3 regions of the Pseudomonas sp. S3_C06 genome follow, and region 1 is predicted to be linked to each of the others. Evidence: predicted binding sites of a transcription regulator. Region 1 holds the regulator's gene; each other region holds the start of a gene.
The links. Region 1 encodes sigma-54, which starts transcription at its own class of promoters, with help from an activator protein. Its sites were predicted from a motif close to ANTGGCATNNANNTTGCTNT; they were not measured.

Region 1 (3,274 bases):
GTTTCATCCTGGATCGCTTCGGCCAGCGAGCGATTGGCGTTGCTCAGTGGATGGCGTCGGCGGGTCTCGGAGAAACGCTTGAGCAGGGTTTCTTCGTCGGCGTCCAGATACAGGACATCGCACTGGATGTGCTTGGCCCGGACATCTTCAAGCAACTCGGGAAAGCGCGTCAGATGGCTCGGCAAGTTACGCGCATCGATCGACACGGCCACCAGCGGTTGCGCCAGCTCAGTGTGAATCAGCGCGCGTTCGGCCAGTTCCGGCAACAAGCCTGCGGGCAGGTTGTCGATGCAGTAATAGCCGTTGTCCTCAAGGACATCCAGAGCCGTACTTTTACCCGAGCCGGAACGGCCGCTGACGATGATCAAACGCATGATTAATGCCCGTTCTGCTCGCTCAGGACGACCTGATACAAGGCTTCGCTACTCGGTGCGCTACGCAGCTGTTCGCGCACTTCCTTACGATCCAGCATGCTGGCGATCTGACGTAGCAACTCCAGATGCGCATCGGTGGCGGCTTCCGGGACCAGCAAAACAAACAGCAGGTCAACCGGAGCGCCGTCAATGGCGTCGAAATCGATCGGAGCGTCAAGGTGCATCAGCGCGCTGATCGGCGCTTGGCAACCCTTGAGGCGGCAATGGGGGATGGCGATGCCGTTACCAAAACCGGTGGAACCGAGTTTTTCACGGGCAATCAACGCCTCGAAGACATCCTGCATGGCCAGATCCGGCACTTCGCGGGCGATCAGGTTGGCAATTTGTTCGAGGGCTTTCTTTTTACTGCCGCCCGGCACGTTCACGAGGGAACGGCCGGGGGTCAGGATACTTTCAAGTCGGATCATGGAATGGGGGGTTATCGACCTGTCGCGCCCTGGAGGAGGCTTTGGGTCTTTTCCTTATGCTTTTTGAGTTGGCGATCCAGCTTGTCGGTCAGTAGGTCAATGGCGGCATACATGTCGTCATGCTCGGCATTGGCAACCACTTCTCCGCCGGGAATATGCAAGGTGGCTTCGATTTTCTGCTTCAGCTTTTCGACGCACATCGTGACTTGCACGTTGGTGATCTTGTCGAAATGGCGCTCTAATCGGTCGAGTTTTTCGTTGATGTAGGTGCGCAGAGGTTCGGTCACTTCCAGTTGGTGTCCACTGATGTTGACTTGCATACAGCTTCTCCTTCGTTGCCAGTGCATAAAGCGGCAGGCTGGATAGCCTGCCACTGGAACGCTGTAACGTGGCTTACATCAACCGCTTGCGTTCGCTCGAAGGCGCGATCCCGAGGGATTCGCGGTACTTGGCGACGGTGCGGCGAGCCACCTGAATGCCTTGTGCCTCCAGTAAACCAGCGATCTTGCTGTCACTCAACGGCTTTTTCTGATTTTCCGCAGCAACCAGTTTTTTGATGATCGCGCGGATCGCCGTGGACGAGCATTCGCCGCCTTCGGAGGTGCTGACGTGGCTGGAGAAAAAGTATTTCAGCTCATAAATACCGCGCGGGGTATGCATGAATTTCTGCGTGGTCACCCGTGAAATCGTCGATTCGTGCATGCCGACCGCTTCGGCGATGTCATGCAGGACCAATGGCTTCATCGCTTCGTCGCCGTACTCCAGAAAACCGCGCTGATGCTCGACGATCTGGGTGGCAACTTTCATCAGGGTTTCGTTGCGGCTCTGCAGGCTCTTGATGAACCAGCGGGCTTCCTGCAACTGATTGCGCATGAAGGTGTTGTCGGCGCTGGTGTCGGCGCGGCGGACGAAACCAGCGTACTGGGCGTTGACGCGCAGCCGTGGCACCGATTCCTGATTGAGTTCGACCAGCCAGCGTTCGTTGTCCTTGCGCACGATCACGTCGGGCACGACGTATTCGGCTTCGGTTGATTCGATCTGTGAACCCGGGCGCGGATTAAGGCTTTGCACCAGCTCGATGACCTGACGCAGTTCGTCTTCCTTGAGCTTCATGCGCCGCATCAACTGGCTGTAGTCGCGGCTGCCAAGCAGGTCGATGTAATCGCTGACCAGACGTTTCGCTTCAGCCAGCCAAGGTGTCTTGGCCGACAACTGGCGCAATTGCAGCAGCAGGCATTCGCCGAGATTGCGCGCGCCGATGCCGGCCGGTTCGAACTGCTGGATGCGGTGCAGGACGGCTTCGATTTCGTCCAGTTCGATGTCCAGTTCCGGGTCGAACGCCTCAAGGATCTCTTCGAGGGTTTCGTCCAGGTAGCCCTGATTGTTGATGCAATCGATCAGGGTCACGGCGATCAGGCGATCGGTGTCGGACATCGGCGCAAGGTTCAGTTGCCACAGCAGGTGGCTTTGCAGGCTCTCGCCGGCGGACGTGCGTGTGGTGAAATCCCACTCGTCATCGTCGCTGCTGGGCAGGCTGCTGGCGCTGGTCTGGTAGACGTCTTCCCAGGCCGTGTCGACCGGAAGCTCGTTGGGGATGCGCTCGTTCCATTCGCCGTCCTCGAGGTTGTCGACCGTCGGGGCGGTTTCCTGATAGGACGGTTCCTGGATCTCGGTGTTGGGCTTCTGTTCGGCGTTGTCAGCCATGGGGTCGGAATTATCGAAGTCTTCGCCTTCTTCCTGGCGTTCGAGCATCGGATTGGATTCCAGCGCCTCCTGGATTTCCTGTTGCAGATCCAGGGTCGACAATTGGAGCAGGCGGATGGCCTGTTGCAGCTGCGGTGTCATCGTCAGCTGCTGGCCCATTCTCAAGACTAGCGATGGTTTCATGGCAGGGGCTTAACACCTTATTCGCCGGCGCTATGCGCCATCCACTACAGGGCGCCGAGGCGCCAAACTTAAGCAAATTATATGCCTGAAACTGAAGTGTTTGCCTAGAGCGCTGTAACAATTAAAGCGGATTAAATCCTGCTTGAATCGATACAGCGCCCCGGCGGCGCACCGGGCACTGTTGCGCTTACAGGCGGAACTCGTGGCCCAGATACACTTCCTTGACCAGATCGTTGGCCAGGATGGTTTCTGCATCGCCTTCAGCGATCAGTTGACCATCGTTGACGATGTAAGCGGTTTCGCAGATATCCAGCGTTTCACGGACGTTGTGGTCGGTGATCAGCACACCGATACCCTTGGCCTTGAGGTGGTGGATGATCTGCTTGATGTCGCCGACCGAAATCGGGTCGACACCGGCGAACGGTTCGTCGAGCAGGATGAATTTCGGTGCGGTCGCCAGTGCGCGAGCGATTTCCACCCGGCGGCGTTCACCACCGGAAAGGCTCATGCCGAGGTTGTCGCGGATGTGGCTGATGTGGAATTCCT
Region 2 (3,274 bases), 2.0 Mb from region 1:
CCATGTACAGTTCTTTCTGCGCGGGTTCGTAACCGAGCGCGTCGATGCCGATCTGTGCGCTGGACGGATCGAGGATCCGGATCACCACTTTTTCGCCCCACAGGGTCGGCAGCGTGTTGACCCGAAAATCGATCGACCTGCTTTTCGACAGGCGCATCTTGATCCGCCCGTCCTGCGGTTTGCGCCGTTCCGAAATATCGAGGCTGGCCATGACTTTCAGGCGTGCGGCGATGCGCCCGGCCAGTTGAATTGGTGGCTTGGCCACCTCGCGCAGGATGCCGTCGGTGCGCACCCGCACCCGGTAGTTCTTCTCGTAAGGTTCGAAGTGCAAGTCGGATGAGCCGCTTTTGATCGCGTCGAGCAGCATCTTGTGCACGAAGCGCACCACCGGTGCATCGTCGGCGTCGAGGCCTGCGATGGCGTCCTGTTTGCTGTCGTCGATGGATTCGACATCGAGGCCATCGAGATCGACATCGGCCATGTCCTCCAGACCGCTGGCGTTGGTGTCGAAGAATTTTTCGATGGCATCGCTGAGCTTGTCGTCCTCGACCAGAATGGCTTCGGTGCTCAGCCCGGTGCTGAACTGAATGTCGTTGATCGCTTGATGATTGCTCGGGTCGGAAATGCCTACGAACAGCTTGTTGCCACGTCGCCACAGGGGCAGGGCGTGATGCTGGCGCACCAGTTTTTCGCTGACCAGGCCTTTGGGCTGGGTTTCCTTGTCCAGGCAATTGAGATCAAGCAAGGCCATGCCGAAATGCTCGGAGGCGATTTCGGCGACCTGTGAGCTCTTGACCAGTTTGTTCTGCACCAGATAGCTGACCAGCGACAAGCGATTACGCTGGGCCTGTTGCGAGGCTTGCTGGGCGCTTTTTTCCGTGAGCAGTTCGGCCTGCACCAATTGCTTGGCCAGACCGCTCAGAGCGATGTCATTCATGGGGATTCCGCACGCTTGCAGTTCATGACTTATAGCCTAGTCAAGTGACAGCGCCAAACACGGCCAGTGCAGGTGACAAAAAGTGTCAGATAGTGCGGTTGCGGGTTGTAGGAAATGGCGATGTATGTGGTTCGCGCCCAAGGGGCGGGGCTTCGAAGGCATTGGCATGGCCTATGCTGCTTCCCTTTCAGATCATGAGATTTCGACTCATGCATGGAGCGTGTCTATGAAAAAACAACAAGGTTTTACTCTGATCGAACTGCTGATCGTGGTGGCCATCATCGGGATTCTGGCGACCATCGCCTTGCCGCAGTATTCCAAGTATCAGGCGCGGTCGAAGGTAACGGCGGGGCTGGCGGAGATCAGTGCGCTGAAGGTGCCGTTTGAAGACACCATCAATCAAGGCACCGATCCAACGCTGACATTGGTTGCGGGTAGTGCGACGGCGGCGACATCCAACTGCACACTCGCCGCATCCGGTACTGCATCCACCGGTGCCGGAACCATCACTTGCACACTGCTCAATGCCCCGGGTCCGGTGCTGAGCAAGACCATCACCCTGACTCGTTCTTCAGGTACCGGCGCGGGTGTATGGACCTGCGGTACCACCGTTGCTCCGGATTATTCCCCTAAAGGCTGCACCGCCAGCGGTACATAAGCGGTCAGTGATGTACTCGAAAATGCCCCGCACTGCGGGGCATTTTTCATTGCGCGGCACTTCACAAAAGCTTCAATAATTTCAGCGCCTTAGGAACTTTCCGAAAAACCGTAACTTGCATGTCGATAATTCGAAGGTCATGCAAATTGCATGATTTCGAAAATTTTGCTAATTAATAACTTATTGATTTATAAGGAAATTATCGCTTTTCAAAAGTTGGCACAGCGTTCGCAACTACCTTGGTAACCCTGCTGACAAGACAACCAGCAGACTTTCCAGAAAAACAGGAGTTACTCGTATGAAGAAGTTCGCTATCACTGCCGCTGCTGCTACCGCGCTGACCCTGACCATGGCTTCCGGTGCATTCGCACAATCCACCCAGGCTACCCAGGCTCCAATGACTCTGGCTGCCGGTGAAGTCACCCAGGCTAAAGAAGCTACTTCCGACACCTGGATCACCACTAAAGTCAAAGCTGACCTGGTCACCGAAAAAGGCATTCCAGGTACCGACATCAAAGTAGAAACCAACAAAGGCGTGGTTTCCCTGTCGTCGACTGTTGCGGTAACTGATGCTCAGAAAGCTACCGCTGTCGCTATTACCAAGAAAATCAAAGGTGTTAAAGCGGTCTCCGCTGACGGCCTGAAAGCCGAGTAAGGCATGACTTCTCGCCTGGACCGGGAGAAGGCGCGACAGACGGGCCGAGCAATACGTCTGCCGCAACTTTAGAGTTCATGCGAACGGTCACACGGATGTGACCATTACAGGCCCCGCCACTTGTGTCGGGGCTTGTTCTATTTCAGAGACAACACAAAACAAATGTAGGAGTGAGCCTGCTCGCGATAGCGGTGTGTCAGTCAGCAATTTGATTAGCTGACAGACCGCTATCGCGAGCAGGCTCACTCCTACAGGGGAATCGGTGTCGGGTCAGTTGCCGCGTTTGCTGTTGATCTGCCGCAGGCGATTACCTTCGAAGCGCAGGTACTGGTACATGCCGTTGCTCGGGCCGTAGGTCCATTCCTCGACCTGAAACTCTTCGCGACGATTGGCGCTGCGCTTGTAGCCGAGCACATCACGGCTGACCGGCTCACCGCACTTTTGCAGGACTTCGCTTGACCGGTCTCCGAGACTGATCAACTGACTGCCGCAGCGCAGGGTATCGGACGCCGAGGCGTGACTGGCCGCGAACGTCATTGCGAGCAAGGCCAGCCACTGCAGTTTCATCACTCTGCATCCAGATGCATTTGCGTCACCACGCGGCCATCGCTCTCGGCTTCACCGAGATTGGCGTCGATGAAGTACACACGGTCGTCCGCCAGCTGGCCTTTATCGACCAGATAATCCTTGATGCTGCTGGCACGGTCCTGACCCAACTGACGCAGCAGCACGTCGCTGCCACTCCAGAACTTGATCACGCCGTCGCGCATCTTCGCTGTGCGTTCTTCCTTGCCCAGATCCTTCCATTCGGCCGGTGGCTGGGTTTTCAGACGGGTGCGGTAGATGCCTTCGAGCAGTGGGCCTTTCTCGCCCTCTGGCACTTGCAGCAGCGACGCTTGCGCCGGGACTTTATCGCCGCGCCGCTGGAGCATCTTGTAGTAGTTGTACTGGTATTCACGCTCCAGACGCTGCTCGGCGAGCAACGGACCGTCACTGCTTTTGGCGGCCGTGCCTTCGATTTCCA
Region 3 (3,274 bases), 2.7 Mb from region 1:
GACGGTGGCCGGCAGGTACGTCGCCATGTCGGTCGAGGTACCATTGATCGATGCGTTGGCCTTGACGGTATAGGTACCGGTCTTGACCAGATTGCCGTCCTTGTCCTTGCCGTCCCAAGTGAAGCTCGCGGCGCCTGCGGCGCGACTGCCCAGATCGATGGTGCGAACCACCGCGCCGCTGCTGTCGGTAATGCTCACGGTGCCGCCGGCGATCGACGACGGAACGGTGACCGAACCGGTCATGCCTTTGCTCGGATCGTCGAGCTGAACCGAGTTGGTCTGCACGATCACATTGCGACCCACCAGCGACGAAGCCTGCAAGGCTTGCGAGGAGTTGTAGTTGCCGGCCAGCGAACTGACCGTGCTGTTCAGCGTGGTGATGCCTTCCAGGCTACTGAACTGGGCCAACTGGGCAACGAATGCGCTGTTGTCCTGCGGATCGAGCGGGTTCTGGTTTTTCAGCTGGGTGACCAGCAATTGCAGGAACGCGTCCTTGCCCAGGGCCTGGCCGCCGGTGGCGCTGTTAGTGGCCGAAGCAATGCCACCGGCGGTCGAACTGGTCTTTTTCGACGAGTTCGACAGGATGTCATTCATGCTCAAGCTGCTGGTGGTATCGGAAACACTCATGGCCGTCGCCCCTTATTACTGACCGAGGGTCAGTACCTTCTGCATCATGGTTTTGGCGGTGTTCATCATTTCGGCGTTGGTCTGGAAGGACCGGCTCGCGGAAATCATGTCAGCCATTTCTTCCACCACGTTGACGTTCGGGTAGTAGACGTAGCCTTTGGCGTCGGCCGCCGGATGATTCGGCTCGTAGCGCGCTTCGAGGTTGCTCTGGTCTTCGACCACGCCGAGCACCTGTACGCCTTGACCGGCTGCGTCCTGGCTCTGGAACAGCGAGTTGCTGCCACTGTTCTGGCCGCCCTGGAACATGGTGGCGAATACCGGGTGACGGGCGCGGTAGGTCTGGTCGATGCTCGAGGAGACGGTCTCGGCGTTGGCGATGTTCGACGCCACGGTGTTCAGACGCGTGGTCTGTGCGCTCATGCCGCTGCCGGCAATGTTGAAAACGCTGGACAGGGACATGGATTACTCTCCGCGCAGGGCTGACACCAGCCCTTTGAATTTGCTGTTGAGCAGGGTGAAGCTGGCCTGGAAGCCGACGGCGTTTTCCGCGTAGTTCGACTGTTCCAGTTGGGCGTCCACGGTGTTCTGGTCGATCGAAGGTTGCATCGGCGTGCGATACATCAGCGATTCGTCGCCGTTGCCAAGGCCTTCAGCTTCGATGTGACGGCTGTTGGTCATGTTCAGGGCGATGGTGCCGTTAGCGTTTTTCTGGGTCTGTGCTTCAAGCACTTTGGAGAACTCCAGATCCCGCGCCTTGTAGTTCGGGGTATCGGCGTTGGCGATGTTGTTGGCCAGCACTTCGGCACGCTGGGCGCGGAAGCCCAATGCCTTTTCGTGAATGCCGAGCGCTTTATCGAAGCTGATGCTCATGTCGGGAACCTTCAGGTGACCGGTTTTTCGTAACTGAGCTTTAGCAAGCGCCGTGCCAAACTACAAAACCCCCATAAACCGCGGCTTTGCGGGGAGTCGGCAAAGCGGCAATGCCAGAAAAGCGGCAACCGGTTTCCGCCGGATGCCGCTTTTCTGCCGCTTCTTCCTGTTAACACCTCCCCCTGTAATTGTATGGACTCGCCCAAGCCGAGGCGTCTGTGCGCCACGGTGGCATTCTTATAGAAGCCAACGACAGCGAGGGCGAGGCCATGAAAAAGCATACGACGAATAATCAGTCTTTGTCAGCCGACGTGTCGGCATGCTCCACAGTCGCAGTGGATCTTGCCAAAAGGGTTTTCCAGGTGGCAGGGGAAGATGCCCTCGGCCTGCTGATATTCGAGGAGAGAATCAAGTCACGCGAAGCCTTTCAGGTATTTCTCCGTGAGCTTCCTCCGAGCGTGACGGTGTTGGTGGAAACCGGGCCCGGTGCTCAAGCATGGGCGCGGTTGCTGCAAATGCAGGGTAATCCCGTTCGCATCCTGCCCGCTCAACTGGTCGCCAGCCACCGCAGCGGCCCGAAAAATGATCGCAACGATGCTTTGGCTATCTTGCGTGCCGGCCGCGACTGCAAAATCTCGGCGGTGCCGATCAAGAGCGCGGCCGCGATGGCGATGCAGGCTCTACACCGGGCGCGTCAGGGATATGTGCGGCGGCGCACTGCGGTCGGCAATCAAATGCGCGGTTTACTGCTCGAACATGGAGTGGCCATGGCACAGGGCGAAATTGCGATCAGCCAGCTGGTGCCTCGAATACTGGAAGATGCCACCCAACCGCTGCCTGATTTGTTGCGTGAACTGATTGCTGAATTGCTGGGCGAATGGAGTCAATTGGGCGATCGCGTCAACGTGCTGACCGGCCGGCTGGAAATGGCAGCGAAAGAAGACGAGACGGCGAAGCGGCTGATGACGGTGCGCGGTGTTGGCCCGATCATCGCCACGGCGCTGATCGCCAAGCAGACCGAGCCTGAACGGTTCGCCAACGCTCGCTTGTTCGCCGCCTATTTCGGGTTGGTGCCCAGCCAGCACAGTTCTGGCGAGAAGACCCGACTGGGCAAGATGAGCAAGCATGGTGATGCGTATTTGCGCAGTCTGACGATCCAGGGCGCTCATGCTGTTTTAAGGCAACTGCGGCCTGATTCACAGCAGCCGGACGATCAGCGGCTGCAACGCTGGATCAACCGCTTGGGTCGCAAGGAAGCTGCGGTGCGATTGGCTAATCGCAACCTTCGGATTTTGTGGGTGCTGCTGCAAAACGATCAAACATATCGTCGCCAGCCGGGCAACGGCCAGGAGGCGACGATGAGTCACTGATAAAAGAGTTCTGCCACCGAGGCGCTAAGCCGCTTCAACCCCTGCTAAGAACATTGACCCCAGGTCAGACCGTCGCGAATTGATGCCTGAGCTCCTACTGGCCCTTGAGGCCTTACTGTAATCGGCATATCGCGAGCTTACCCAATGTTGGCCAGAAGCCGGTTAACGCTTCCTCGAATAGGCCTTATACATAGATGCAACCGGGTAGCAGTGTTCAAAAGCGGGTTGAATGGTGGGGCGAGTCCATACATAGGAGCTGCCGAAGGCTGCGATCTTTTGATCTTGTTCTTAAAAAATAAAATCAAAAGATCGCAGCCTTCGGCAGCTCCTACGTGAAGCATGCGGCAAAAAAAAGGAGCCCCTGTGGGCTCCCTTTTATTTCCGCATGCTTCACTTCGCCTGGTAAA

Region 2: AB4N44_RS12820 (pilin) is a predicted target of sigma-54. The motif match lies at 1,098-1,117, and genes of this name have one in related genera.
Region 3: flgB (flagellar basal body rod protein FlgB) is a predicted target of sigma-54. The motif match lies at 1,538-1,557, and genes of this name have one in related genera.

Annotation. Positions count from the first base shown of each region.
Region 1 covers NZ_CP162747.1:4,924,259-4,927,532, forward strand. Annotated here, with positions in the region: gene rapZ (RNase adapter RapZ) at 1-374, opposite strand, end outside; gene ptsN (PTS IIA-like nitrogen regulatory protein PtsN) at 377-841, opposite strand; gene hpf (ribosome hibernation-promoting factor, HPF/YfiA family) at 853-1,161, opposite strand; gene AB4N44_RS21745 (RNA polymerase factor sigma-54) at 1,235-2,728, opposite strand; gene lptB (LPS export ABC transporter ATP-binding protein) at 2,916-3,274, opposite strand, start outside.
Region 2 covers NZ_CP162747.1:2,918,054-2,921,327, reverse strand. Annotated here, with positions in the region: gene pilB (type IV-A pilus assembly ATPase PilB) at 1-937, opposite strand, end outside; gene AB4N44_RS12820 (pilin) at 1,164-1,595, shown strand; gene AB4N44_RS12815 (BON domain-containing protein) at 1,894-2,250, shown strand; gene AB4N44_RS12810 (DUF2845 domain-containing protein) at 2,521-2,817, opposite strand; gene AB4N44_RS12805 (DUF748 domain-containing protein) at 2,817-3,274, opposite strand, start outside.
Region 3 covers NZ_CP162747.1:2,237,007-2,240,280, forward strand. Annotated here, with positions in the region: gene flgD (flagellar hook assembly protein FlgD) at 1-627, opposite strand, end outside; gene flgC (flagellar basal body rod protein FlgC) at 643-1,086, opposite strand; gene flgB (flagellar basal body rod protein FlgB) at 1,090-1,497, opposite strand; gene AB4N44_RS09780 (IS110 family RNA-guided transposase) at 1,809-2,867, shown strand; gene cheR (protein-glutamate O-methyltransferase CheR) at 3,258-3,274, opposite strand, start outside.